DNA from 3 places in the Streptomyces pseudoechinosporeus genome. Region 3 is predicted to be linked to each of the others. Evidence: riboswitches for the same ligand, from Rfam matches in the RefSeq annotation. Region 3 holds a riboswitch; each other region holds the start of a gene.

Evidence for each region. A riboswitch is a leader RNA that binds a small molecule or an ion and turns the genes downstream of it on or off. The one in region 3 is predicted to bind cyclic di-AMP.
Region 1: another riboswitch for cyclic di-AMP. It lies ahead of ACYVO6_RS02990 (transglycosylase family protein); the one in region 3 lies ahead of ACYVO6_RS14110 (C40 family peptidase).
Region 2: another riboswitch for cyclic di-AMP. It lies ahead of ACYVO6_RS21985 (transglycosylase SLT domain-containing protein); the one in region 3 lies ahead of ACYVO6_RS14110 (C40 family peptidase).

What each region holds. Positions count from the first base shown of each region.
Region 1 covers NZ_BAAGPS010000002.1:118,634-127,955, forward strand. Annotated here, with positions in the region: gene ACYVO6_RS02975 (DUF501 domain-containing protein) at 1-134, opposite strand, end outside; gene ACYVO6_RS02980 (FtsB family cell division protein) at 155-631, opposite strand; gene eno (phosphopyruvate hydratase) at 724-2,010, opposite strand; gene ACYVO6_RS02990 (transglycosylase family protein) at 2,371-3,066, opposite strand; cyclic di-AMP (ydaO/yuaA leader) riboswitch at 3,071-3,239, opposite strand; gene ACYVO6_RS02995 (transglycosylase family protein) at 3,445-4,449, opposite strand; gene ACYVO6_RS03000 (cytochrome P450 family protein) at 4,684-5,946, shown strand; gene ACYVO6_RS03005 (nucleoside triphosphate pyrophosphohydrolase) at 5,974-6,948, opposite strand; gene ACYVO6_RS03010 (SurA N-terminal domain-containing protein) at 6,991-7,638, opposite strand; gene ACYVO6_RS03015 (protein kinase domain-containing protein) at 7,793-9,274, opposite strand; gene ACYVO6_RS03020 (hypothetical protein) at 9,313-9,322, opposite strand, start outside.
Region 2 covers NZ_BAAGPS010000016.1:215,189-224,510, reverse strand. Annotated here, with positions in the region: gene ACYVO6_RS21995 (alpha/beta hydrolase) at 1-1,521, opposite strand, end outside; gene ACYVO6_RS21990 (hypothetical protein) at 1,944-3,473, opposite strand; cyclic di-AMP (ydaO/yuaA leader) riboswitch at 4,085-4,236, shown strand; gene ACYVO6_RS21985 (transglycosylase SLT domain-containing protein) at 4,239-5,012, shown strand; gene ACYVO6_RS21980 (hypothetical protein) at 5,220-6,110, opposite strand; gene ACYVO6_RS21975 (hypothetical protein) at 6,237-6,962, opposite strand; gene ACYVO6_RS21970 (hypothetical protein) at 7,068-7,679, opposite strand; gene ACYVO6_RS21965 (hypothetical protein) at 8,387-9,109, shown strand; gene ACYVO6_RS21960 (hypothetical protein) at 9,133-9,322, shown strand, end outside.
Region 3 covers NZ_BAAGPS010000009.1:563,857-573,178, reverse strand. Annotated here, with positions in the region: gene ACYVO6_RS14120 (ATP-dependent Clp protease proteolytic subunit) at 1-517, shown strand, start outside; gene ACYVO6_RS14115 (hypothetical protein) at 525-836, shown strand; cyclic di-AMP (ydaO/yuaA leader) riboswitch at 1,203-1,369, shown strand; gene ACYVO6_RS14110 (C40 family peptidase) at 1,373-1,846, shown strand; gene ACYVO6_RS14105 (DUF6328 family protein) at 1,924-2,508, shown strand; gene ACYVO6_RS14100 (LysE family translocator) at 2,523-3,146, opposite strand; gene ACYVO6_RS14095 (LysR family transcriptional regulator) at 3,247-4,164, shown strand; gene ACYVO6_RS14090 (ATP-binding protein) at 4,168-4,620, opposite strand; gene ACYVO6_RS14085 (helix-turn-helix domain-containing protein) at 4,907-5,764, shown strand; gene ACYVO6_RS14080 (DUF397 domain-containing protein) at 5,774-6,001, shown strand; gene ACYVO6_RS14075 (8-amino-7-oxononanoate synthase) at 5,982-7,118, opposite strand; gene bioB (biotin synthase BioB) at 7,318-8,448, shown strand; gene ACYVO6_RS14065 (adenosylmethionine--8-amino-7-oxononanoate transaminase) at 8,441-9,322, shown strand, end outside.

The DNA of each region.
Region 1 (9,322 bases), on a different contig from region 3:
TCGGGCTGACCGCAGGGGCAGCGGTGCGCGATCGCGCGCAGACCTCGCGGCGGGCGCCCGAGCTGCTGCTTGAAGGCCTCGACGTCCGCGTCGGTGGGCTCGGTTCGCGGGGTGGGAGGCGGGGGGGTTTCCATAAGCGTCTTTCTCATCGCATTCACTGGTCGGCGCGGTCGGCCTTGTCGACCGCGTCCCAGACATTGGCGTACCAGGGGCGGGCGGCGGCACCCTGCGTCGTACGCGACTTCTTCGCCGCGTTCGGATCGATCATGATGTAGCCGGTCTCGCCCGGCTTCACGTAGTGCAGGCGCTCGCGGATCCGCTGCTCGGCGTACGCGTCGTCCTGCCAGCGTGCCTTGAGGTCGCGCAGTTGCTCGACCCGCTCACGGGCCTGTTCCCGCTGCCGCTCGAGTTCGGCGATCTCGGCACGCTGGGAGACGTACTGCCGGGTCGGATAGGCGAGGGCGACGACGAGGGTGCACAGGACGAGGGCGAGCAGCGCGGCCCGCCCGGTCAGCCGGGAACGGCGGGCCTGGCGCCTGGTCTGGGAGCGGTAGACGCGCGCCGCCGTCTGCTCGCCGAGCAGCCGCAGCCTGGTCGCGGTGGAGAACCGGTCCCGGTCCTTCGCGGCCATGTCATGCCTCCCCTGCACACACGCGTACGTCCCCGCACACGGTACGGGACCGCGTACGGGGACGTAGGCAAGGAGGTGCCTACAGGTGTAGGTCAGCCCTTGAAGCGGGGGAACGCCGAACGGCCCGCGTACACCGCAGCGTCGTCGAGGATCTCCTCGATGCGCAGCAGCTGGTTGTACTTGGCGACGCGGTCCGAGCGGGCCGGGGCGCCGGTCTTGATCTGGCCGCAGTTCACAGCGACGGCGAGGTCGGCGATGGTGACGTCCTCGGTCTCGCCGGAGCGGTGGGACATCATGCACTTGAAGCCGTTGCGCTGGGCCATCTCGACGGCGTCCAGGGTCTCGGTCAGCGAGCCGATCTGGTTGACCTTGACCAGCAGGGCGTTGGCGGAGCCCTCCTCGATACCGCGGGCCAGGCGCTCCGGGTTGGTGACGAAGAGGTCGTCGCCGACGATCTGGACCTTGTCGCCGATCTTGTCGGTGATGACCTTCCAGCCGGCCCAGTCGTCCTCGAACAGCGGGTCCTCGATGGAGACGAGCGGGTACGAGGCGACGAGCTCCTCGTAGTACTCCGTCATCTCGGCGGCCGAGCGTGCCTTGCCCTCGAAGAGGTACGAGCCGTCCTTGTAGAACTCGGAGGCGGCGACGTCGAGCGCGAGGGCGACCTGCTCGCCAGGCTGGTAACCGGCCTCCTTGATGGCCTCGATGATGAGGTCGAGGGCGGCGCGGTTGGACTCCAGGTTCGGGGCGAAGCCGCCCTCGTCGCCGAGGCCGGTGGACAGGCCCTTGGTCTTCAGCACCTTCTTGAGGGTGTGGTAGACCTCGGCGCCCCAGCGCAGCGCCTCGGAGAAGGACTCCGCGCCGATCGGGGCGATCATGAACTCCTGGATGTCCACGTTCGAGTCGGCGTGCGAGCCGCCGTTCAGGATGTTCATCATCGGGACCGGCAGCAGGTGCGCGTTCGGCCCGCCCAGGTAACGGAACAGCGGGAGGTCGCTGGCCTCGGAGGCGGCGTGCGCGACGGCGAGCGAGACACCGAGGATGGCGTTGGCGCCGAGCGAGCCCTTGTTGTCGGTGGCGTCCAGGTCGATCATGGCCTGGTCGATCAGCCGCTGCTCGGTGGCGTCGTAACCGACGAGCTCCGGGCCGAGCTGCTCGATGACGGCGAGGACCGCCTTCTCGACACCCTTGCCGAGGTAGCGGTTGGCGTCTCCGTCGCGGAGTTCGACAGCCTCGAAGGCGCCCGTGGAGGCGCCGGACGGAACGGCGGCACGACCCGTGCTGCCGTCGTCGAGGCCGACCTCGACCTCGACCGTGGGATTGCCTCGGGAGTCCAGGATTTCCCGGGCTACGACGACGTCGATGGACGGCACGAGCATCTCCTTCTGGGATGTGACGCGGTTACGCGGGCCGCTGGGCCCGCACAGCGCGAAGCCGCGGCGGCTCCGCGATGACGAGCCTAACCGGCTCCGGGCGATCGGCCAGCCGTCCGCCCCTCCCATGGACAGAACCGAGAGTAAATTGTTTCCGAACGGAACAAATCTGAAGAGGGCGAAGCCGGGGACAAGGCAGGGGGCAAAAAAGTCCCGCCTCGGTGCGTACGGGGGAAGACGCACCGAGGCGGGACTGCCTGGGGGGGGCTCAGCTTCAGCCGAGCTGGGGGCCTCGGCTTCGGCGGAGCTGGGGCTCAGCTGACGCCGCTCTGGGGGCTGGGCTTCAGCTGAGCCGAGGGCTCAGGTTCAGCTGAGGTGCAGCTGCTGGCCCGGGTAGATGACGTCCGCGTTGTCGACGATGTCGTCGTTCAGCTTGAACAGCTTCTGCCAGCCGCCCTTGACGTCGTTCTCCGTGGCGATCTCGCTGAGGGTGTCGCCCTTGACGACCTTGTACTCGCCGTCGCCCTTCTTGACCTTCTTGCCGGTCGGGGTGGTGACGGTCTTCTTGGCAGCCGGGCGCTCCGCGGAGCGGGAGGCGCGCTCCTCCTGGGCCGGCGCGCTCTGCTGCTGGGACTGCTGGGTGTTCTCCTGCGCGGCACCGGAGTCCGAGGAGCCGCCGCCGGTGTACGCGGCGCCCGACAGACCCTTGCCGCAGACCGGCCAGGCACCCTTGCCCTGGCCCGCGAGGACCTTCTCGGCGATCTCGATCTGCTGGGCCTTGGAGGCCTGGTCGGCGGTGGCGGCGTACTTGGTGCCGCCGTAACCGGCCCAGGTGGAGGCGGAGAACTGCAGGCCGCCGTAGTAGCCGTTGCCGGTGTTGATGGACCAGTTGCCGCCCGACTCGCACTGGGCGACGGCGTCCCACTCGGAGGCGGTGGCGGCGGAGGCCGTGCCCGACACCATCAGCGGGGCGGCGATGGCGGCACCGGTGACACCGGCGAGCGTGGCTATGCGGGTGGCCTTGGACGGGCGACGGTGCTTGCCCTTGCCGGAAAGCAGCATGAAGTGATCCCCTCACCGACGCCTACGAGGTGAGCTGTCGGGTTCGGGCCTGGTGAGTTGCCCGGCCGTACGGATCGCTCCGCACGACTTCACCCCAAGCCGCACCTGGTCTCAACGACCGGGCCCGGCACTTACCTTGGGTCCCCCGCTCCTGCCTACGGCGCTTTACGCGACGACTGTTCCCGTACGGACGTTGGCAGGATTCGGCGTGACATCCGTCGGGGCCCGCTGTGGCGAGCGGTCACGACCGTAAACATGCGATCCGCCGAATTTCAAAGACGATCAGGGCCTTTGAGATCCATGTCTCACTTTCACCAAACCGGACATTCGGCCCGAACTGCCGCCACTTTTGGGCCGGTTCGGCACCTTGTCGACCGCTCAGTCTGTACCGAGTTCAAGGCGCTGACCGGGGAGGATGAGGTCCGGGTCGGCGCCGACGGTCCGCTTGTTCCCGGCGTACAACTCGGACCATCCGCCTTGGAGGTCAAGGGAGTCGGCGATCGACCAGAGACTGTCTCCGGAACGGACGGTGTACGAGCCGTCCACCGCGTCCACCTCGTCGCGCGAGGCGCTGTCCGCCCGCGAGGCATGCCGGCCGGCGGAGTCGTCCGTACGAGAGGCCGCAGCATCCTCTTCGGCACTGCCGCCGCGATGGCGGCCGGTGCCTGCGTCTGCGTCGCCTGTGTTTATGCTCTCATCGCCCGAAGCGTCGGCGTTCTGGCCGGAGTTGTCCGAGTCGCCCTCGTTTGTCGCATCTGCGGGCGAGCTGTCGGGGCTCGGCGATTCGGCGGTGGTGTCGCTGCCGGAGTCCTGTGACGAGTCGGTGGACGACTCGGACGTACCGGATGAATCACCCTTTATGGAGCCGTCACTTGACGTCTGCCCGGAACCTGAACCCGAGTCAGCGCCCGAGCCCAAGCCCACGCCCGGGTCCGCTTCGGTGGACGGGGTGGGGGTGGGCGTGGGCGAGTCCTGCGCCAGGCCGGTGTCGACGTCGGCCGAGTCGGAGTTCTGCGTCAGGCCCGCGACGAGTCCGCAGGTCGCCCAGGGGCTCGTACCCTGGTCCGCGAGGATCTTCTCGGCGACGGCTATCTGCTGCGAACGGCTGGCCAGGTCGGCGCTCATCGCGTAGTCGAGACCGCCGTACTGCTCCCACTCCTCCTGGGTCATCGAGAGCCCGCCGTACTCCCCGTTGCCGGAGTTGGCGCTCCATGAACCGCCGCTCTCGCACTCCGCGACCGCGTCCCAGGTCGTACCACTGGCGGCACTCGCACCGCTCGCTCCGAGCAGGGGGATCGCGATGGCCGATCCGGTCACTCCTGCCGCGACGAAGAGAGCCGGCGCCTGACGGGGGCGACGGTGTCGACCGTTCCCGGAGAGCATGCGGTTGCCTTTCACGCGACGGTGGGTGACCTGTGTGTGACCAAAGGGACTGGTGAGGCCCGCTTTCGCGGTGAACCTAGCCGGACTCGAACACTTGTCACAAGTCGATACAGCGTAGATCACGTGAAGATCACAGACTTGAGGGTGTGTCAGGTTTGAGCTGGGGGATCGTCAGTTTTCAGCGGAGTGAAGCGGACCTCGGACCCGCAACGCGACTCCCGGTACCGTCACCTCGTGAACGCCCCACATATCGGACCCGAACTCTTCACCTGGGAGTTCGCCAGCGACCCCTACCCCGCCTACGCATGGCTCCGCGAGCACGCGCCCGTGCACCGCACCACACTCCCCAGCGGCGTCGAGGCGTGGCTCGTGACTCGGTACGCGGACGCCAAGCAGGCCCTGGCCGACCCGCGGCTCTCCAAGAATCCCGTCCACCATTCCGAAGACGCCCAGGGCAAGAGCAGGACGGGCATCCCCGGCGAGCGCAGCGCCAATCTCATGACCCATCTGCTCAACATCGACCCGCCGGACCACACGCGGCTCCGTCGGCTCGTCTCCAAGGCGTTCACACCCCGTCGCGTGGCCGAATTCGCGCCTCGCGTCCAGGAGTTGACCGACCAGCTCATCGACCAGTTCGCACACAAGGGCTCCGCCGACCTCATCCACGAGTTCGCGTTCCCTCTCCCCATCTACGCCATCTGCGACCTGCTCGGCGTACCCCGCGAGGACCAGGACGACTTCCGGGACTGGGCGGGGATGATGATCCGGCACGGCGGAGGGCCGAGAGGCGGTGTCGCGCGATCGGTGAAGAAGATGCGCGGCTATCTCGCCGAGCTGATCCACCGCAAACGGGAGGCGCTTCCGGACACCCCCACCTCCGGCGAAGACCTCATCTCCGGACTCATCCGCGCTTCCGACCACGGCGAGCACCTCACCGAGAACGAAGCCGCGGCCATGTGTTTCGTGCTGCTTTTTGCCGGTTTTGAGACGACCATCAACCTCATCGGCAATGGCACGTACGCACTGCTGCGCAACCCAAAGCAGCGCGCGCAACTACAGAAGTCGATCGAGCGTGGCGAACAAGAACTGCTCGACACCGGCATCGAAGAGCTTCTCCGTTACGACGGGCCCGTCGAACTGGCTACCTGGCGCTACGCGACCGAGCCCCTCGACATCGGCGGACAACGAATCGCCTCCGGTGACCCCGTACTCGTGGTCCTCGCCGCTGCCGACCGCGATCCCGCCCGTTTCGACGAGCCGGACACACTCGACCTCTCCCGCCGGGACAACCAGCACCTCGGCTACGGACACGGCATCCACTACTGCCTCGGTGCCCCCCTCGCCCGCCTGGAAGGCCGCACCGCCCTGGCCACCTTGCTGCACCGCCTGCCCGACCTTCGGCTCGCCGCCGATCCCGCAGACCTGCGCTGGCGAGGCGGCCTGATCATGCGCGGGCTGCGGAACCTCCCTGTGGAGTTCACGGCCGTACGCCCTTGACCGTGACCGCCCTTGGGAGGTTCCGCGTCAGCCCTCCGTCGCCCGTATCGCATCCCGATACGCTCGCGCAGCAGCCCGTAGGGCCGCCTCCGGGTCCACGCCCTCTGCCTCGGCTCGTACGGCCATCGCGAGCAGGTCGTAGCCGATGCCCTCGCCCGAGGGCAGTGGTACCTCAAGTCCCGCCGTACGCACACGGGATGCCAGCTTCGCTGCCAGGGCCAGGCCGGGCTGGCCCAGTGGCACCCCTTCCGTGACGGATGTCCGCTGCTTTTCCACCGCCTTGGTGCGCAGCCAGTGTTCCTTGACCTCTTCGGGGGTCGTGGCGGTTTCGTCGCCGAAGACGTGGGGGTGGCGGTGGATGAGCTTGGTGACGATGGTGCCTGCCACGTCATCTATGGAGAAGGGCTCTTCCTCCTCCTCTTCCGCTATCCGGGCGTGGAAGACGACCTGGAGCAGGACATCGCCCAGCTCCTCCCGCAGCTCGTGACGGTCGCCCTCCTCGATCGCCTCGACGAGTTCGTACGCCTCCTCGATGCCGTATTTCGCGAGGCCCTTGTGGGTCTGCTGGGACGACCAGGGGCATTCGGCGCGGATGCGGTCCATGACCTGGACGAGGTCGAGGAGGCGGGCGCCGGGGAGGTCGTACGAGGCGGGGAGCAGTTCGAGGTCGGGCATCTGGATACGGCCGGAGCCGGCCAGGCGGGCCAGCCCGTCGGTCAGTTGGGGCTCGCCCTCGCCCGTGGCGACCACGGTCACCGTGCGGCCGTCGGCGCAGGCGTCGACGAGCTCCTCGGCGGTCGGCTCGGCCTCGTCGACCTTGACGCCGGCCTCGCGCAGATACGGCAGCTGGGGGTGTGCGCCGTCCGCGCACAGGACGCGGTCGGCGCCGTGCAGCGCCTGCCAGGCGGGCCAGGACAGGAGTCCGGGCGCGACGCGGTGGCTGGTGGTGAGCAGGACGATGCGCCCCGGGCTGGATGCGTTCACCCCTCGAACGTAACCCACGCCACTGACAACAAGGTCAGCCGCCGGAGGTGCGGACGGAAGCTACGCCGTTTCCTGGCTCCCCGCCTGTGTGACCTGGCGCAGCCACGGCAGCTTGGCCTCGACGCGGCTGTTCTTCTCGGCGTCCCAGGTGCCGTAACGCGGGTTCAGGTCGATGTCGAGTTTCTTGGAGGCGTCGGACAGGGCTGCCCAGAACGCGGGCCCGCTGGTGTCGGTGCCGAGCGTGGCGGCGAGCTTCTGGGCCTCGAGCTGGAGGCGGAGGTTCTCGTCGATCCGCTGCGGCGGGATGCCGTACTGCTGCAACCAGCCCGCCTCCAGGGCCTTGACGCCACCCGGCTGGTTCTCGAGGTCAGCGCGGGTCCGCGTGACCTCCTTGCGGGAGACGGTCACGCCCGCGTCCTGGGCGGCCTGGTGCAGCACACGGTCAAGGACCATGTTGTTCAGGATCTCGCTGGTGAGGCCGCCGGACTGGGCGATGGCCTGCTCGTACTGGGCGTCGTCCGTGATGGCGGCCCGCTGTGCGGTACGCACCTCGGTCACCCGGTTCTCCAGCTGGGAGACCGTGATCCGGTCGTCGCCGACGACGGCCGCGGCACCGGGATGCGCCTCGTCCGAGCAGGCGGTGAGAAGGGGGGCCGCGGTGGCGAGCGTGGCGGCGAGGAGGAGCGCGGTGCGACGGCGGCGGTGCAAGGGAGAACCTCCTGAGGGAGCTTGTGCGACGGTGCACAAAGTCTTGCGATGATCGATGGTAGGCAGGAGACCGGCTCTCGGCCACCCATTCGACCCAACGATTCGCCAGGAGTTCCGTACTGCCCCGAAGGCACTACGAGGCACTACGACGTCACTAGCCGCGCACTTGGCCCAGCCATTGCAACGTCCGGCGGATCTCCACCGCCATCGGCTGCCCCGGCCCTTGGAGACGTTCCACGTCGAGGAGCAGTCGGGCCAGGGTTTCGTGGGCGGCTCCCCGGTCGCCGAGGGCGAGCAGGAGGTGGCCGATGCGGCGGCGTACGTCGTAGGAGAGCTCGGGGTCGCCTGCCACGTACTGGTTCTCGTAGTACGGCAGCAGGGACCGGTACTCCGCGAGCGCTGCGGCGGGTTCGCCGAGCTGTTCGAGGCACTGGGCGGCCTCGTAGCGGAAGCGCAGGGACTGCGGGTCGGCCTGGCCCGCCTCCTTGGCGCGCTCGTCGGCGAGGCGGCGCAGCTCGGGCAGGGCGCGGCGGAACTGGCCGTCGTCCATCAGCGTGGCCGCGTACTGCTTGCGCAGGGTGCGGACGACAGGCGAGTGCTCGCCGTGCTGCTCGGCCGCGGTCGGGAGGATCGAGCCGAGGATGTCGACGGCCTGGGTGATCCGGCCCTCGCCGAGGAGGCGCTTGACCTCGTCGACGGCGCGCGCGACATCGGGTTTCTCCACGGCGGGGGTGGCCTGCGGCTGGGCCGCGGGGGTGCGGGCCCGGTCGGGCCAGGGAGCGTGCGGGCGCAGGAAGGGGCGCGTCGGGTCGAGCGGGCCGCCGCTGGGGATTCCACGCGCGGGGAGCATCGGGAGCAGTTGCTCGTAGGTGTCCTGCGCGGAGGCCGGGCGGTGCTGCGGGTCCTTGGAGAGCAGACGCAGGACGAGGGCTTCGAGAGGCTCGGGGACTTCGGCGCGCAGTTGGCGTACCGGAACGGGCGGTTCGTAGAGGTGCCGGTGGAGCACGCCGAGGGCGGTGGAGCCGGAGAACGGCACGTCCCCGCTGAGCAGTTCGTGCAGCAGCACGCCGAGCGCGTACAGGTCGGTGTACGGGCCGACCGCGCCGCCCATCGCCTGCTCGGGTGCCATGTAGGCGGGGCTGCCGATGGGTGAGCCGGTGTGGGTGAGGCGGGTCGTGTCCGTGTCCATGACGGAGGCGACGCCGAGGTCGAGGACGGTGACCGTGCCGTCCTGCTTGACCATGACATTGCGGGGCTTCAGGTCGCGGTGCACGATCGGCACGGCGTGCACCGCGGACAGTACGGCGCACAGTTGGGCGGCGACCGCGACGGCCCACTGCCAGGGGTACGGATCGTGTTCGGCGAGGTGGCCGGCGAGGTCGACCCCGTCGACGTACTGCATGACGAGGAAGAGCTCCTCGGCCTCGGTGCCCGCGTCGTGCACCGTGACCAGGCCGGGGTGGTCGACCTGGGCGGTGACGCGGCACTCGCGTACGAACCGGCGGCGCAGCTCGTCGGCCTCCTGGCCCGCGACCTTGTCGGGGCGCAGCAGCTTGACCGCGACGCGCCGGTCCAGGCGCTGGTCGTACGCCGTCCACACCTGGCCCATGCCGCCCTGGCCGATGAGCGTGGACAGTTCGTAGCGGCCGGTGATCACACGTCCCGACGCCACGGTCACCTGCCG
Region 2 (9,322 bases), on a different contig from region 3:
GGCCGGGGTGCGGCCCGTGCGGAGGTATTTGTCGACCGCCTCCGTGACGCAGCGGTTCTGCGGGTATGTGCCGTGGCCCTCCTCCTCGGCCGTCAGGAGCACGCCGACACCGTCGCCCAGGGCGCGGGCCATGTGGCGGGCGCCGGGATATGGGGTGGTCGGGTCGCCGGTGCCGCCGACCACCAGGACGGGGGCCGCGCCGTCGGCGTTCACCTGGGGCGTGGCGCGCTCGCCGTCGAACGGCCAGTCGTAACAGAGGTAGACGCCGGTGGACCAGGCCGCGCCGAAGACAGGTGAGGCGGCTTTGATGCGGGCCTCGTCCCGGTCGAGGCGTTCGAAGCCAGGGCGCAGGCTGGAGTCCGCGCAGGTGATCGCGGTTAGGGCGACGCGGCTGTTATCGCGCGGGGTCGGCGCGCGGTCGGCGGAGCCGATGTCGTCCGCGCCCTTGCTCAGCGGACCGCCGTCGTTGTGGTCGATCAGCGCGGTGAGAGCCTTGGCGAGCGGCGACCAGCCGTCTGTGCCGAGGTCGAGATGGTCACCGACGGTGTCCGCGAGGTCGTCGGCGTCGAGGTTCCTTCCGCCGCCGGCCGGGGCGGGCTTTTTCTCCAGGCGGTCGGCCAGGCGCGCCATGCGTCGCGCGGCCTCCTCGGGCCCATCGCCGGTCGGGCAGTGGCGGATACGGGCCGCGCAGTGCGCAGCGAACCGGTCGAATGCCGCCTGGACCGCCTTGACCTGCGACACCTGCGCCTCGTTGAGGTCCTCGGTCGGATCGACGGGCGCTTCGAGGACGAGCCGTCCGACGTGCGACGGGTACAGGTGGGCGTAGACCGCGCCGAGCGTCGTTCCGTACGAGACGCCGAAGTAGTGCAGCCGCTCGTCGCCGAGGAGGTAGCGCATCAGGTCGAGGTCGCGCGCGGTGTGCGAGGTGCCGATGTACGGGAGGAGCGCTCCGGAGTGCTCAGCGCAGGCGTCGGCCCCGTCGTAGCCGGTGTCGTCCGCGGTCTTCCCGCAGCGCACGGGGATGGTCGCGCCAACGCCGCGCGGGTCGAAGGAGACCAGGTCGTAGCGGTCGAGGAGCGGCTTGTACTGGTTGAGGCGTTCGGGCAATCCGCTCACGCCGGACTCGCCGGGGCCGCCGAAGTTGAGGACGAGTGAGCCGATGCGCCGGGCGTTCGGGCCGGTGGCCTTGCGGCGGATCAGGGCGACTTCGATCGTCCTGCCATCTGGTTTCCGGTAGTCGAGGGGGGTCTTCATGGTGGCGCAGTCGTAGGCCGTGCGCGCGGTGGGCGGCGAGGTGCAGCGGGACCAGTGGAGGCGCTGGCCGGTGGTGAGCGCGGCGGGCAGACCGGCGGGCGGGTTGTTCGCGGTGAACTCCGTACGCGGCTCCGCACTCCGGCCGGGAGCGTCGTGCTGGAGCCAGGCGCCGACGGCCCCGATCGCGGCGAGGACGACCCCGGCGATGATCAGCGCACCGGCCGAGAGGCCCGGTCTGCGGCTTCGTATCGGATGTGCGTCACTCATCGAAATCCCCGCGCTCCCGCCCCTGGACGCCCGCCCCGTGCCCGCATGCCCGTGTTCGTGATCGTCCGATCGTCGAATGAGTGCAGAGTACAAGCCGTCCCCGACAGGAGCTCAGCTCCTGGCGTCACGGATCCCCAACCCGGTGAACGTATGCGGTCACAGCCCTAACCACTGACATCGAACGGGCGAATGGGACGACCGAGGAGCTGTTCCCCAACGTCTATGTCCCCAACACCAAGGGAAACACCGGGTTGCTCAACCTCGGCAACGGATCCAGCAAGTTCGCGCCCTCGGGAGCCGGCATGAGTTGTCCCGGAGTGTGCGGCGGGCGGCGCGGCGATGCAGGACGAGCGGACGACGCACGACGAGCGGTGGACCGCTCGTCCCGACGGCCTGTCAGTTCTTCGGCTCCGTCGGCTCCGTCAGCCCGCCGACGCCTTGGCACAGAGGTACGGACGCGCGAGCAACAAGCCGGTGCCCGTGATGCCGATGCCGAAGTAGACCGGAGCCAGGTGGACGAAGTCCGTGTAGTGGATCGCGCCGTGCACCACCAGAGCTGGCAGGAATCCAGCCGCCGCCGCTGAGGCCAGGGTCCAGAACACCCAGGCCTCCCCCCGCCGCCAGCCCCACGCGCTGAGCAGGATGATGGCCACCGCGGCGGACATCAGGGCGCCGCCCAGCCCCGCGCGGTCGTGGGCGACGAACGGTACAAGCCGGGGGTTCAGGGATTCCAGCGCCTCCGTGCTGGTGTCCAGGAAGGTCAGGTCGGTCGGTACGAAGACGCCGGTCAGGCCGACCACCGAGATCACCGCTCCGCCGGCGAACAGGCCTGCTCCCGTGACGATCAGCAGCAGTTGGCCGGTCAGCGCCCGTCGGCGTTCTGGTTCCGGGCCCTCGGGGACCAGGTGCCAGCGCGGTGTGTGCGGGGTTCGGCGGACCGCGGCCACGAACATCGGGAACAGTACGAGGGCGGTGGCCGTGTGCAGGGGTTCCACGAAGCCGGTGGCCAGGAAGTAGAACAAGGTGGGGAAGCCGATCGCTCCCGAGAGCAGGTACACCTCGCGGGCCCAGGGCCAGCCGCGTCTGATCCCGCCCACGGCGAGGCCGGTGTAGAGGGCGCCGATCGATGCCATCGTGCCGGCCATGGTGATCCGGTCGTGCTGGAGGAAGTGGACGAGGTGGTGGTTGGCGGCGTGCAGTTGATGCACCGTCATGCCGAGGTAGTCGCGGTCGTACCAGAGCAGCACCGGCCCGAGTGTGATCGCCGCGGCGCCGAGTCCGGCGCCCGTCATACCGAGCCCGACGAGCAGCGCCCACCACCAGGCGGGCCAGCGGCGCGGATCGCGGCCGACGTCCCGTAGCCGCGGCGCGGGCGCGGTGGGCGTGGCTGCCTCGGTGGCCCGTGCGAACCAGCCGGGTCCGGCCTCCACCAGCACCTCGGGCCGGGCGAGCACGACGGCGTCCGGCTCCTCGAGTGCGGCGGCCGCAGTGGTGACCGACGGGTCGGACACATGGACCACGTGCGGGTCGTCGCCGCTGGTGAACCCGTCGACGTACGGCTTGAGGGCGGCCTCGGCCTCCGAGTCGCGGGCGCGGACGACCAGCGGGATCGAGCGGCCGGCAGCGGCCTCGCGTACGGTCTCCACGTCGGCCGCCGAGACGGGCGCCACCTCGACGACGCCGGCCCCGAGCGGGGGCATGGCGCGTACCGTTTCGCGGGCGAGCGAGGGTGGGACGGATATGCCGAGGCGGACGGTCACAGGTACGCCGGCGATCTCACCGGCGAGGCGCTCAGGCGGATGGCGGTGGCCGAATCCCCGGGCGATCAGCCGCGCGCCGACGGGACGGGAGCCGATCGAGGCCAGCAGCCGCAGTGCGGTTCGCTGCGAACGGCGACGGCCGAGGACGGCGGCGGCCGCGCCGCGCAGCGGGTGATACGTCCAGTCCGGCATCAGTCGCTTTCGCTCTCCGTCGCGGTCACCGGGGCGCCGGGTCACCGGGCGCGGTCCAGCCGAGTAAACCTCACCCGGTATCGGCCACGTCTGGGGAGGGGACGTTGCCGATGTATGTGACACATTCCGGCGATCTGTAACGTTCGTAGAACTGCCTGCCTGTGGGCAGCCGCCGTACGCCACGTGCGCGTACGCGGCTCCATCCGCCGACTACGTCGACGAGGCCGAGGCTGCGCCCCCTCGCCGCGCTTCGGCGGCTTCCCGAACACCGGTGCTCCGGCCTCCACTTCATGCCCAACGCGGGACGGCTCCCAAAAAGCACAATGCCCGAGTTGCCCTCATTGCCGCTTTGTTCAGGCTTGGTGGTGCTTGATCGGGTGAATTGGGTCACGTTCGGGCGAATTGGGCGTTGAGGTGGCGTCCCGGCAACTCATGCTTTGCAGAACGGAAGTTGAGGATCGCGTTCCGGAATAATCGGGCGATTTGCCCCTCGTTTCGACGAGTTCAAAAGGGGCTCACTGGGATTTCAGAGCTTGTTTCGGGCGTGTGCTCTCGCATACGTTCTCGGCGATCCGGGCGGAACGCCGAATCCTGCCGCCGTCCGGAACCCATCCATCCATGCGCTTCGGCAGGAGCGGGGGAACCAGGTAAGTCGCCGGTCCGGATTTCGGAACGGCTTGGGGTGAAGTCGCATTCGTCGTGCGGCCGGGCATCTCCCGCCCGAACCCGACAGCTCACCTCGTAGGCGCCGGAGAGGAATTCGCCATGTCCGCACGAGGTAAGCACCGTCGTTCGAAAGCCCGCCCCTTTGTCCGCGGTTTCGTCGCCGTGGGGACGGGTGGAGCCGCGCTCGTTCTCCCGATCATGGGGGCGACCGGCGCCGGCGCCGCCCAGCCGGCGCAGGTCACACAGGTCGCCCAGGAGGCGCAGGCCACAGTCCCGCAGGTCCAGCTCGTCACGCACAAGGTGGCTTCGGGAGAAACCCTGTCCAAGATCGCGAAAAAGCACTCCGTGAGCGGCGGTTGGAAGAAGCTGTACAAGGCCAACAGTGCCGTCATCGGCACTGACCCGGCGCGGCTTCGTCCGGGCCTCACGCTGACGGTCGGCACTAAAACCGTCCAAACGCCAGCAAACGAGGTGAAGGCGGCGCCCGCTGCCACGCCCGCCGCCGAGCCCGCTGCCACGCCCGCCGCCGAGCCCGCCGCCGAGAAGACGTACACGAACGACCTCGACGGCTGGATCAAGGAAGCGCTGGACATCATGGCCCAGAACGGGATTCCGGGCTCGTACGACGGCATCCACCGCAACGTCATGCGCGAATCGTCGGGGAACCCGCAAGCCATCAACAACTGGGACTCCAACGCCGTGGCCGGGACGCCGTCCAAGGGCCTCCTGCAGACCATCGATCCGACCTTCCAGGCCTACCACGTGCCCGGTACGTCGATGGACCCCTTCGACCCCGTCGCGAACATAGCGGCAGCCTGCAACTACGCCGCCGACAAGTACGGCTCGATCGACAACGTCAACGGGCCTTACTGATCTGGTCCGGCCTTGTGGGCGGCCTCGGCGCCGGATCGACCGAGCGCGCCCATGGGCGGGCCGCCCTCACCGCCGCCCTCACGGGCTCTCATGAGCGAACTCCTGCGGCCCCATGGGCGGCAGGAGTTCGCCATGTCGCTGAGCCGGCTGACGGGGCCGGGAGGATGCCCGGCCCTGTTGCCGGGCCGGGACATTCGCCGCCGCTCGTCAGGCCTTCGTGTCCGCGAACAGATCTTCGGCAGTGGCGGCCGTGACGGAGCGCTTGAGCCAGGTTCGGAGGGTTTCCAGGTCGGTGCAGTCCGTGATGCGCGCGCGTACGTCGTCTGGGACCTCGACGCCGCGCTCGCTCAGGACCAGCAGGATGTCCTCGACATGACCCTCGACATGGCCCTCGACACGGCCTTCCGCGCGCAGGCGCTGGGAGGTCTCCGAGCGGAAGAAGGAGAGATCGACCGACATCAATTGCCTCCAGATCTTTGCGGCCGGGGCGGTCCCAAGGCCGAGTTCGGTGAATTCTGCGAAGATCCTCGCGGATTCTTCGTCGACGGTTTTCAGCGCGGCGGCCAGGGCTTTCAGTATGGCAGCGGCGTTGGCGTCCTTGCCATGAGTGATGGCGGAGAGTGTCGCGAGGGGGATGTCGCGGGCCGCGGCGGACGGGTCGGTGATGGCGGGGACGTTGTGCGGGCCCAGGACGAGGGGACGCAGGGTGAGGGTGCGCCACTGTCTGGGCCCGATGGTGATGGGTTCGGCGGCCCACGCGGCGGTGGTCTTGTCCTGGCACGTGACGAGCAGGACGGGTGGGATGCGGTACTTCGCGTACAGGTGGGCGATGTAATAAGCCCAGCTGGCGGGTTTCTTCGGATCTTTCTTGCCCTGGGCCTCCACGACCAGGAGATGGCTCTCGCCGGAGGCGGTGTCGAGCTTGAGCAGGGTGTCCACCCGCCGTTCCAGTGGCTTGATCTCCGTGAGATCGGTGGGCATGAGGGACACCGCGACCGGGTCCGGGAAAGGGAGATCGAGGGCCCGGAAGGTCCGCGCGAAGGCGCCGGGGTCCTCCTGGAAGAGGCGGTGCATCGCCTCGTGGGATGAGCTGACCATGTGGCGGACGGTAGTGACGGCAGGTCAAGCCGGACCGGTATATGCCGCTGGCTCACTCGTAAGGATGATCAGCGGCAGGCTTCCGGCCCCGAGTACCGGTAGGTACCCGGGGCCGGTGCGCATGTATCAACCGAGCTTTGCGTTCTGGGCCTTGACGAGGTCGGCCGGGATCTTGGCCTCGCCGGGGCGGGACTGTATGAACGCGCCACTGTCCAGCGCGAAGTAGTTGACGATGATGTCGCCGAAGCGGAAGGTCTGGGTGCGGAGTTTCTGGGTGAAGCCCTTGAACTTGAAGGTGGCAGCAGTGGCGAGGGACTCGTCGCTGCCCGAAGGGGCGGCCTCCACCGTGACCGAGTCGTACGGCGTGGTTCCCCTGTCCGACGTCGCGGTATAGCCGCTGCCGCAGGAGTTGGCTGCCTTGGCGAGGTCCTTCATGGCGGACTCCGCTCCGCCGTCCGCGTAGGTGGAGAGTGTGATGTAGGTGGACATGGCGGCCGAACTGGTGGCGACGTGTGTGAGCGTGGCCTGCGGGGAGCCGATGGGGAGTTCGTTCATCGCGTACGCCAACGGGGTGCAGACGGCTTTGTCAACGTCCATGTCGTCCTGACTGGCGGCCAGGGCGTCACCGTCGGAGGGCTTCTTGACCTCGTGGCCACCGCTCTCGGCCTTGGTGACCATGAGTTTCGCCACGCGCTCCGCCGGGTTCACCTCCTTGGCCTGAGAAACCGTGGCCTTGGGCTTGTCGGCCGCGTCCGTCTCCGAGTCACCGTTTCCGCAGGCGGTCAGGCCGGTGAGTACGGCGACGGAGAGGCCGCAGGCGGCCAGGGCAGTGGATCTCTTCATACGGCTCATACGTCATCCCTTCGGTGGACGATCACGGCATGGCGAAGATCGCGGCGCGGCAGTGAAGTCCGTGGCTGTCACCAAGTCCTCGACCGCCACGCCCCGCCAACCGCCCTACTGGCCAGGGAACTTCCAGATGAACGGCTCCCCGTCCTCCTCCGACCAGTGGACCTCCATCTCCTTCGCGTTCGCCGGGATCAGGTACGAGTCGCAGAACGTGTGGCTCTCGCCCTGCTTCCAGCTCTCGACGTCGTACGGGTCCTCGCAGCCCGGCGCGTCGTCGGCGGCGCCGATGAGCAGCGCGCCCCGCTTGCCGTCCGCCCAGATGGAGGTGCCGTCGGCCGCGTCGGAGTCGGTCGTCAGGGTCGGGCCGCCCTTGTGCGTGAACTTCAGGTGCGCGACCGCGAGCACCATGCCCTTGGCCTCCGCCTTGTCCTGCACCAGCTCCTGGGCCTCGGCCTCGGTGCCGACGTCCACCTTCTGCGCGGTGATGTCGTAGGTGACGTTGCCGTCCTCTTCCTCGACCTTGCCCTCGGCGCTTTCGCCCGTGGCCAGCTCGCCACCGGAGGCCGCCTCGGCCGGAGTTGCCGGCGCCTTCGGCTTGGCGGCGGCAGCGGGCTTCTTCGCGTCGTCGGCTTTGTCCTCCCCGCCGCCGCACGCGGTCAGCGCGAGCGCGAGAACGGCGACGGGCGCGGCGACGCGCAGGGCGGTTTTCTGGTGCAGCAAGACAAACTCCTTGTGAGTGATGCGAGTGGGGGGAGTTCCCGCGCAGGCGTTACAGCGGCACGCACCACAGCAGCGGCACGGCACCACAGCGCCACAGAGCGCCACGCGGTCGAGGTGCCGATGCACGATGCCGGTGCTCTACGGGGCGTACGGCCACCGGAGTTGCACCAGGAAAGGCCCAACTTCTCGTCGGGCAGACGACGTTCCCCGTGCGCGGAACCGCTCGAAGCGGAAACGCGATCAACAGATCCTGAAGTACGGCCCCTCACGCTGTCAACAAACGCGAATACTTACCGTCACAGGCGCGCTAGGGTGAAGCCGCGGCGCACCCTCCCACCTGGAAGGTCATCCGCGCCTCAACCTGCCCCTCCCCGACCCGTGAGCAATTCGTGCAGGAACCGTGGCCTCCGCATGACGATCACATGTCCGCCGGACGTCACACCGTTCGCGCTCGCACAGCGACACCCGCTCACGAAGGCCCGTACTCAACGGGGAACCAACCGCCCCGCGTTGCGCGTGGATAACGTCGAGTCCTGTGAGGTTCGCGATCGTTGGCGCGCCTTGAGGGGCTTATGCGCTGCTGATACGGTGCGGTGACTTGACACTCATTCCGGTCGCCGGTATTCGGCCAGGTCGGGCGGTACGCCCGATGCGGAATGGAGTGTCCTAAATGACGGATCCTTCTTGGGTGTACGGGGAGCGGTTGCGTGAAGATCCAAGAGCGTACGGGGGCGGGTAACAACCGTTCCGCGGCGCCGGCTCAGCCGGCGATGGGTGAGCGCCTTCCCGCGCCGCCTCGCGAGCGCAAACCGGCACTCGCCGCTCTCGCCGTGCTGCTCATCCTGGTCGGGGCGCTCGGGGCGACGATGCTCGTGCTGCGCGCAGGGGATCGCGTTGAGGTCATCCAGGTGACGAAGACCATCCAGGCCGGCGAGTCCGTCGCCGACAGCAACATCACCTCCGTGCTGGTCGCAGAAGACTCCAGCATCAAGTACGTCCGCTGGGAGCAGCGCGAGACCCTGAAGAGCCTCAAGGCCAAGTCGCCCATCTACGCGGGCACTGTCGTCGTCGGCCAGATGTTCGGGGCGAAGTCCTCCCTCCCCGCCGGCAAGGCCTCTGTAGGTCTCGCCCTCAAGGAGGGCCAGTACCCCGCGACCATCAAGCCCGGCGACATCGTCGCCGCCTACCGCGTAGGCCGCACGAACTCCGGCTCCAACTCCGACAACTCCTCGACCGGTGGTACGTCCACCGGCACCGACACCCTCCTCGTCGACGACGCGCGCGTGAACACCAAGACCAGCAGCGACGACGCCACCATCAGCACCGGCAACCTCGCCATCACGCTGCTCGTCGACCAGGACGACGTCCCCGCCCTCACCCAGGCCGCCGCCGCGGGCGAGGTCGCCGTCGCCCTCGTACCCGGCAACTAAGGGCGAGAGAGACAAAAAGAGACATGGCGCTCATCGCTCTCGCCGCCGACAAGGGTTCCCCCGGCGTCACCACGGCCGCCGTCGCCCTCGCCGCGGTCTGGCCCCGCCGGGCTCTGCTGGCGGAGACCGACCCGGCAGGCGGTGACCTCGTGTACCGCAGTGCCGCCGCGCACGGCGGTCCGCTGAACCCCAACACCGGCATGCTGTCCATCG
Region 3 (9,322 bases):
GCCGATCGACGACACGTCGGCGAACGACGTGATGGCGCAGTTCATGCACCTCGAGTACCAGTCGCCGGACCGGGACATCTCGCTGTACATCAACTCCCCGGGCGGCTCGTTCAGCGCGATGACCGCGATCTACGACACGATGCGGTTCATCACCTGCGAGGTGGAGACGGTCTGCATGGGCCAGGCGGGGGCGTCCGCGGCGGTGCTGCTGGCGGCCGGCGCGCCGGGCAAGCGGTCCGCGCTGCCTGGCGCGCGCGTGCTGATCCACCAGCCGGCGCTGCCCGAGCCGGTGCAGGGCCAGACGTCCGACCTGGCCATCCAGGCCGAGGAGTTGATGCGTACGCGCAGGCTCCTTGAGGAGATGCTCGCCCGGCACACGGGGCAGAGCCAGGAGCGGATCAGCGAGGACATCGAGCGGGACAAGATCCTGGAAGCACCGCAGGCGCTGGAGTACGGGCTGATCGACCGCATCATCCCGAGCCGCAAGGCCTCGCTCGCCATACCCGGCGCGAGGTGAACGGCAGATGCTCCCACCCGAGTTGCCCCCGCTGCCGGCGCTGACCCGGGCGGAGGGTGAACTGGTCGACCGTTATCTGGAGGTGCTCGATCTCCTCGGCCGGATCAATCCGGCGAACCGTGGCGACACCTATGGCGGACTGCGCGCGGCACAGGCACTGGTCGCCAAGGCCGCCGCGCTGCGCGACGCGCTGACCCTGATGCACCAGCGGGGCGAGCACGAGCTGCACGCACCGACCCTGACGCGGGCCCTGCGGGTGCTCGACGGTGAACGCCGGGCGGCCCGCGTCACCCTGCCGCCGGGATCCTCCGACAGCTGACGCACCAACCGGCCCGGGCGCCTCGCGGGCAACTGACGAGGCGTCTGGACAAGGGTGAAACGGACCAAATGGCGTACCCCTGAACGGCGCAGGAAGAGCTACGTTCAAAGACCCGCATGACTTGCGCAACGCGCGTACTCCAACGCCGGAATCGGACATTCCGTCGCTGGTACGAGGCTCCTCGACCTCCTCAACGCTCGTTCTGAAGCAGGTCTGTCCACCGAACGGCTGAGTGGTGAGTAAGCCCACAAACCACCGATTCCGCTCGGACTTTCCGACGTTCGTGCGTAAAGATCCCTTCTGACGACAAGCCCCCGCCGCAGTGGCGGGGCGGTCCGGGCGGACGCCGAGTCCTGCCGCCGCTCGGATGACGGGTCGACAGAAGTGGATCGGCAGGAGTGGAGGACCCAAGCACGACGGGCCGCCGGAGAACTTCCGAGTGGTCCTTGGGGTGAAGCCGCACACCGCGGCCGGGCAACTTCGCCAGCCCGAATCCGACAGGTCATCCTTCACAGGCGGCTGACGAAGGGTTGCGCATGTCTGCGCTCAATCGTGTCCCGTCGCTGTTGACCAGGGCCGGTACCGCATCGGCTCTCACCGTCGCCGTTGTCGGCGGCAGTGTTGTGGCCCCCGGCTTCGCATCTGACGCCGAAGCAGTCACCCCAGCGAAGAAGGCGCTTCAGGTGGCGGCCTCCAAGAAGGGGTCCCCGTACAAGTGGGGAGCCGAGGGGCCCAAGCGCTTCGACTGCTCCGGGCTCACTCTCTACGCGTACAAGAAGGCGGGGAAGAAGCTGCCCCGCACGGCCGCGCAGCAATACAACAAGACGCGCCATATCTCGGCTTCGAGCCGCAAGCAGGGAGACCTTGTGTTCTTCCACTCGGGCCGGAACGTGTACCACGTCGGCGTCTACGCCGGGAAGGGACGGATCTGGCACTCCCCGAAGACCGGGGACGTGGTGAAGCTGCAGAAGATCTGGACGAAGAGCGTCTGGTACGGCCGGGTCAGGTGATACGCCTGGGGTGGCGGCGATCATCGCCGCCACCCCACGGGGCGTGACACGGCGGCTGACGGGTTACTCATGGAGCCATGGCCGACCAACCACCCATCGACCGGCAGCCCGGCGACCGACAGCCCGACGAGCGACGTCCGGGCGCCGAGCGTCCGGGCGCCGAGCGTCCGGGCGCCGAAAGCCCGCTCGAGCGGCACGAGACGCCGCTCGAGCGCGCCGACCGCAACTTCATCGAACTGCTCCAGGAACTGAGGGTCACCCAGACGGGCGTGCAGATCCTCTTCGCGTTCCTGCTCAGCCTCGCGTTCACCCCGCGCTTCCCGGACCTCGACTCGGTGCAGCGCGCCACGTACATCACGACGCTGCTGCTCGCCGTGCTGTCCTCCGTACTCCTCACGGCACCGGCCGCCCTGCACCGCCGGCTGTTCCAGCAGGGCGCCAAGCCGCAGATCGTGGCGGTCTCCTCGCATCTCGCCCAGATCGGGATGGGCGTGCTGGCGTTCGCGCTCACCGGATCGGTCCTGCTGGTCGTGGATGTGACGGCGGGCCGGCTGGAAGGGATCCTGTCCGGCGCGGGCACCCTGGCGATCTGCCTCGGCCTGTGGGGCCTCGTACCGCTCCTGATGAAACGCGCCGCCGACCGACGCCCGGACGATTCCTGAGCCCGGGCTCCGGCTCAGGCCAGCAGCGGTTCGAGAACGAGCCCCAGCCCCAGCGCCGTGAGGGCGGTTCCGGTGACGGCCTCGATGGCCCGGGCGGTACGCGGCCTGCGCAGCCACCGGCCGAGCCGGTCCACGAGCAGCGCGACCGCCGGGAACCAGATCAGGGCGAGCGCGACCACGATCAGTGCGAGGACCAGCGTCCGCGGCATCGCGGGACTTCCGGCCGGTACGAACTGCGGCAGCAGACTGAGGAAGGTGATCGTCGCCTTCGGGTTGAGGGCGTTGGTGACGAAGCCCTGCCGCAGGGCTCCGGCGCCGGACACGACCGGCGGATCCTCGGCCCCCGGCGTACGCCTCGCGCGCACCGACTGCAGCGTCCGTACGCCGAGACAGAGGACATAGGCACCGCCCAGCAGTTGGAGCGCCCGGAACAGCGGGGGCACGGCGGTCAGCACCGCGGCCACCCCGACGACGGCGAGCGCCGTGTGGACGAGCAGCGCCGCCGCGATCCCGAGCGCGCACGCGATACCGGCCCGGCGGGAGACCAGGGCGTTGCGGACCACGACGGTGAAGTCGGCGCCGGGCATGGCGACCAGGCCCGCGGCGACCCCGGTGAAGGCGATGAGCTGTCCGTCCATGAGCACCAGCGTGCCCGCTCAGAGCCTTCAGCAGGTATGTGCAATATCCTGGGTCGGCCTTAAGCAGTTCTTTAGCCACCTCTTCAGCTGGGAGCGTCGCATGTACGACCCGACGCGGCTCGCGGCGCTGGTGGCTGTCGCCGAGGCCGGTTCGATCACCCGGGCCGCCGAGCGCCTCGGCTACACCACGCCCGCGCTCTCCCAGCAACTGGCCAAGCTGGAGCGGGAGGCAGGGACGGCGTTGCTCGTACGCCACCACCGCGGCGCCCGTTTGACCGGCGCGGGCGAACTCCTCGTGGCCCGGGCACGCCGGGTGCTCGACGAGATGGACCGGGCGCGGCACGAACTGGCGCGTCTGGCCGGGCTGTCCGGCGGCACCCTGCGGCTCGGCACCTTCCAAACCGCCGGGATCCATCTGCTGCCGCCGGTGCTGAGCGCGTTCCGCAGGGCCCATCCCGATGTGGAGCTGTCCGTGGCGGACTACGAGCCACCGGCCGGCGTCGCCGCGGTGGCCGCGGGCGAGGTGGACCTGGCGCTGACGCACGGCTACGAGCCCGCGGAGCCCGTCCCGCTGCCCTCCGCCGTGTCCGCGGAGCCGGTCCTGGTCGAGGAGTTGGTACTCGTGACCGCTCCCGGGCACGCCCTGACCAGTGGCTCGTCCCGGCTGCCGCTGACCGGTCTTGCCGGCCAGCAACTGATCAGCATGGCCCCGGACCACCCGCCCCGGCAGGGCGTGGAGGCCGCGCTCGCCCGCGCGGGCGCCACGCCCTCGGTGCTCGTCGCGACTCCCGGCTACGCCCTGGTGTGCGCCCTGGTCAGCGCGGGCCTCGGCATCGCGGTGGTCCCGGAGATGGTCGCCAGAACCGCCGCCACCCCGGTGAGCATGCGCCTCCTGGAACCAGGAGACCTGCGCAGGACGATCTCGGTCGCCTACCGCACCGACGAGCAGGCACCCGCGGCCGACGCCTTCCGCGCGCTGCTCCGCGGCGCCTTCGGCCGCGCGGCCCAACAGGGCTGACGGTCAGCGGCCCTCAGTCGGCAGAACCGGCTGAACCGGAGTCGTCCAAGGCAGCATGATCGAGACCGTCTTGCCGCCCTCACGGGTGGGCCGGACCGTCAGCTTCCCGCCGCACTCGGCGGTGAGGAAGCGAATGATCACCATGCCCCGGCCGTTGTCCTGTTGGACGGCCGCGGGAAGCCGTTTCGGGAAGCGCGGGTGGCTGTCGGTCACGCCGATGCGCAGCTGTTCGTCACGGTCGAGAGCGAGATCCACCGTGAAGGTGGGCGACTGCCCGAGGGTGTGCTGCACGGCGTTGGTGGCGAGTTCGGAGACGATGAGCCGGACGGTGTCGGCGACTTCCGTGTCCGGCGGAAGGCCCCATTCGGCAAGGACGTTGACGACGTAGGTACGAGCGGTGGAGACCGAGGCGGGATCGCTCGGCAGAGTGACGGATGCTTCCAGGTGGTCTGCCATGGCGCGGTCGTCCCTTTCCCACGGGACCGGAGTCCGACACGGAGCGGAGGTTCGAGTACGGTCCCGGACTGGTGCTGCGCGCCAGACTGCCACTACCGCGCCGGTCTCGGTGCCGATCCGCCGAGATATGCATATATCTGTCCCTCGAAGCGGTGAACTCTCCGACGACCGACCGTATTCGGGCGAGGCTCAGGGTGGTCATTCGGACGGATGACCGGGTCGTCTTCTGCCGTCGCCGTGACGCCCGACGCTATAGCGTCGGCGCGACGGTCGGAAGGAGACGACCATGCAACATGGACCCGCGGTACACCGCCGCAAGCTCGGCGCCGAGCTACGTACCCTGCGCACCCGCGCGGGCCTCACGAGCGGCGAGGCCGCCCGGCGCGTCGGCTGGCACCAGTCGAAGGTGAGCCGGATCGAGACCGGCCGCAGCGGGGTCAAACCTGCGGACGTACGGCGACTCCTCGACGCGTACGACGTCCGGGACCCGGAGCTGCTGGAGTTGCTCGTCGTGCTCGCGGGCTCCGACGGCGACGGTCGGCACCGCTGGTGGAATGCCTACCGGGGTCTGCTGCCGCCCACGTACCGCGACTTCATCAGCCTGGAGTCGCAGGCGAGCGCGATGCGCACCCTGGAGAACTCCGTGGTCCCCGGGCTGCTGCAGACACCGGAGTACGCCCGCGAAGTGACGCGGGCCGCCCTGGACGGGCTGCCGGACGACAAGGTCGACGCGCTCGTGGAGGTGCGCCTCGCACGCCAGCACGTGCTGCGCTCGGACACGCCGCTCCGGCTGAGCGCGGTCCTGGACGAGGGAGTGCTGCGGCGGTCGGTCGGCGGACCGGGGGTGATGGCACGGCAGTTGAGGTGTCTGCGGGACGCCGCCCGACTGCCTCATGTGCGGATTCAGGTGCTGCCGTTCGGAGTTGGGGCCCATGTCGGGGTGACCGGACCCTTCGTTATATTTTCATTTTCGACCACTTCTGATCTGGATGTGGTTGTTCTCGACCACTTGACGAATAGCCTCTACCTCGAAGGGGAAGAGGACCTTCAGGCCTACACCGAGGCCTTCAACTCCCTTCAGGTCCACGCCCTTTCGCCCAAGGAATCGTTGGATTTCATCGCCGGGTTGGCTGACGGCGAGTAAGGAGGCATCATGCCCACCCCCCTGCCTCGGTACGTACCTTCCAGCACCCGTCTGCACGGTGTGCGGTGGCAGCGCAGCAGTCGCAGCACGGGAATGAACAACTGTGTCGAGACGGCCCGTCCGGGCTCCGGCCCCTGGGCCGGACTGCTCGCGGTGCGCGACTCGAAGAACACCTCGGGTCCCGCCCTGTTCTTCGCCCCCTCGGCCTGGGAGGGCTTTATCGACGCGCTGCGCTGATCACCCGTACGGCACGGTCGAGTTGCCCGTCGGTGAGGTCCGCGCGGGCGGTGAGCCGCAGCCGTGAGATGCCGTCCGGCACCGACGGGGGACGGAAGCAGCCGACGGCCAGTCCCGCCTCGCGGCAGTCCGCCGCCCAGCGCACGGCCTGCTCCGGCGAGGGTGCGCGCACGGAGACGACGGCGGCGTCCGGTCGTACCGCTTCGAGGCCCTCGGCGGTCAGGCCGGAGTACAGGGTCGTGGCCACGGCACGCGCGCGTGCGGCCCGTTCCGGTTCCCGGCGCAGCAGGCGCAGGGCCGCGAGGGCGGCGCCCGCGGCGGCCGGGGCCAGACCGGTGTCGAAGATGAAGGTGCGGGCCGCGTTGACCAGATGGTCGATCACGCGGGCCGGGCCGAGGACGGCGCCGCCCTGGCTGCCGAACGACTTCGACAGCGTGACGGTGGTGACGACGTCGGCCGCGCCCGCGAGTCCGGCCGCGTGCGGTGCGCCCCGGCCGCCGTCGCCGAGCACGCCGAGCCCGTGCGCGTCATCGACGACCAGACCGGCACCGAACTCCCGGCAGACACCGGCTAGTTCGGCGAGCGGGGCCGCGTCGCCGTCCACCGAGAAGACGGTGTCGGACACGACGACGGCGGGTCCGGAGTGCGTGCCGAGCACCTTGCGTACGGCGTCGGGGTCGGCGTGCGCGACGACCTGCGTGGTGCCGCGCGCGAGACGGCAACCGTCGATCAGCGAGGCGTGGTTGCCCGCGTCCGACACGACGAGGGAGCCGTGCGGCGCCAGCGCGGTCACGGCCGCGAGGTTGGCGGCGTAACCCGAGGAGAAGACGAGCGCGGACTCGAAGCCGCAGAACTCGGCCAGCTCACGCTCGAGTTCGGCGTGCAGCTCCGTGGAGCCGGTGACGAGCCGGGACCCGGTGGCGCCGCCGCCCCACACCTTCGCGGCGTACGCGGCGGCCTCGGTGATCTCGGGGTGCCGGGCCAGGCCCAGATAGTCGTTGCTCGCGAGATCGAGCAGCGGGGAGTCCGCGGGGCGTGGGCGCAGGGTGCGGACGAGTCCGGCCCGGCGCCGCGTACGCGCCTGTTCGTCGATCCATGCGAACGGCGATCCGGCCATGTGTCCTCCGGGCCTTGAAGGTCTTGCGTGAGGGTGCCTTGTACAGGCAGTGCTTTGCCAGCGTTGCTTTGTAGGCAGTCCACAGACCCTAGCCGCCCGACCCGCCACCCATGATGTGGAAAAAACCACACCTCGAACTGACTGTGTTGTACGAACTCTCCTTGGCCCGGCCCACTGGGATAGGCCAGGATCTGACTCCATGGACCTGCTGAACACGCTGGTGGACAAGGGGCTTCGGCGCGAGCTGCCGACCCGCGACGAGGCACTGGCCGTGCTGGCCACCTCCGATGACGAACTCCTCGAGGTGGTGGCCGCGGCCGGCAAGGTACGGCGGCAGTGGTTCGGCCGACGGGTGAAACTCAACTATCTGGTCAACCTGAAGTCGGGCCTGTGCCCCGAGGACTGCTCGTACTGCTCCCAACGCCTCGGCTCCAAGGCGGAGATCCTCAAGTACACCTGGCTCAAGCCCGACCAGGCCTCCGAGGCCGCGGCGGCCGGGCTCGCGGGCGGCGCCAAGCGGGTCTGTCTGGTGGCGAGCGGACGCGGGCCGACGGACCGTGACGTCGACCGGGTCTCGGACACCATCAAGGCGATCAAGGACCAGAACGAGGGAGTCGAGGTGTGCGCCTGCCTCGGCCTGCTCTCCGACGGCCAGGCCGAGCGGCTGCGCGCGGCGGGCGCGGACGCCTACAACCACAACCTCAACACGTCCGAGTCGACGTACGGGGACATCACGACCACCCACACGTACGCCGACCGCGTGGACACGGTCCAGAAGGCGCACGCGGCGGGCCTGTCCGCCTGCTCCGGTCTGATCGCGGGCATGGGCGAGAGCGACGAGGACCTGGTCGACGTCGTCTACGCGCTACGTGAGCTGGACGCGGACTCCGTGCCGGTGAACTTCCTGATCCCCTTCGAGGGCACCCCGCTCGCCAAGGAGTGGCATCTCACCCCGCAGCGCTGTCTGCGCATCCTCGCGATGGTCCGCTTCGTCTGCCCGGACGTGGAGGTGCGCATCGCGGGCGGCCGCGAGGTCCATCTCCGTACGATGCAGCCGCTCGCGCTGCACCTCGCCAACTCGATCTTCCTCGGCGACTACCTCACCAGCGAGGGCCAGGCGGGCAGGGCGGACCTGGACATGATCGCGGACGCCGGGTTCGAAGTGGAGGGCACGGACGAGGTGACGCTGCCGGAGCACCGGATCTCCGGCGGGTGCGGCTCACAGGGCGGATGCGGTTCCGCCGCTTCGGATGCGATCCCCGAAGCGCGTACGGACCTGGTCTCCGTACGCCGCCGGGGTGCCGGAACGGATCTCGCGCCCAATGCCTGACCTGCCCGTGAGCGAACTGCTCGACCTCGACCGACGCCACGTATGGCATCCGTACGGGCCGATGCCCGGCCGGCAGGAACCGCTCGTCGTGGAGTCGGCGAGCGGAGTACGACTGACGATCGCCGGTGAGCCGGACGAGCTGGTGGACGGCATGTCGTCCTGGTGGTCCGCCATCCACGGCTACAACCACCCCGTGCTCAACGACGCGGTGCGCGAGCAGCTCGGGCGGATGAGCCACGTCATGTTCGGCGGGCTCACGCACGAGCCCGCCGTACGGTTGGCGAAGCGTCTTGTCGATATGTCACCCGAGGGACTTGAGCATGTCTTCCTCGCCGACTCCGGGTCGGTCTCGGTCGAGGTCGCGGTCAAGATGTGTCTCCAGTACTGGCGTTCGCTCGGCCACCCGGCCAAGCAGCGCCTGCTCACCTGGCGCGGCGGCTATCACGGCGACACCTGGCAGCCGATGTCGGTGTGCGATCCCGAGGGCGGGATGCACGAGCTGTGGCAGGGGGTGCTGCCCCGGCAGGTGTTCGCGGATCCGCCTCCGGTCGCGTACGAGGAGTCGTACGCAGACCATCTGCGCTCGCTGATCGAGCGCCACGCCGATGAACTGGCCGCGGTGATCGTGGAGCCGGTGGTGCAGGGCGCGGGCGGGATGCGGTTCCACTCTCCCGGCTTTCTGCGGGTGCTGCGCGAGGCGTGCGACGCGTATGGCGTGCTGCTCGTGTTCGACGAGATCGCGACCGGGTTCGGGCGTACGGGTGCGCTGTTCGCGGCGGACCATGCGGGGGTGACGCCGGATGTGATGTGCGTGGGCAAGGCGCTGACCGGCGGCTATATGACGATGGCGGCGACGCTGTGTACGTCGCGGGTC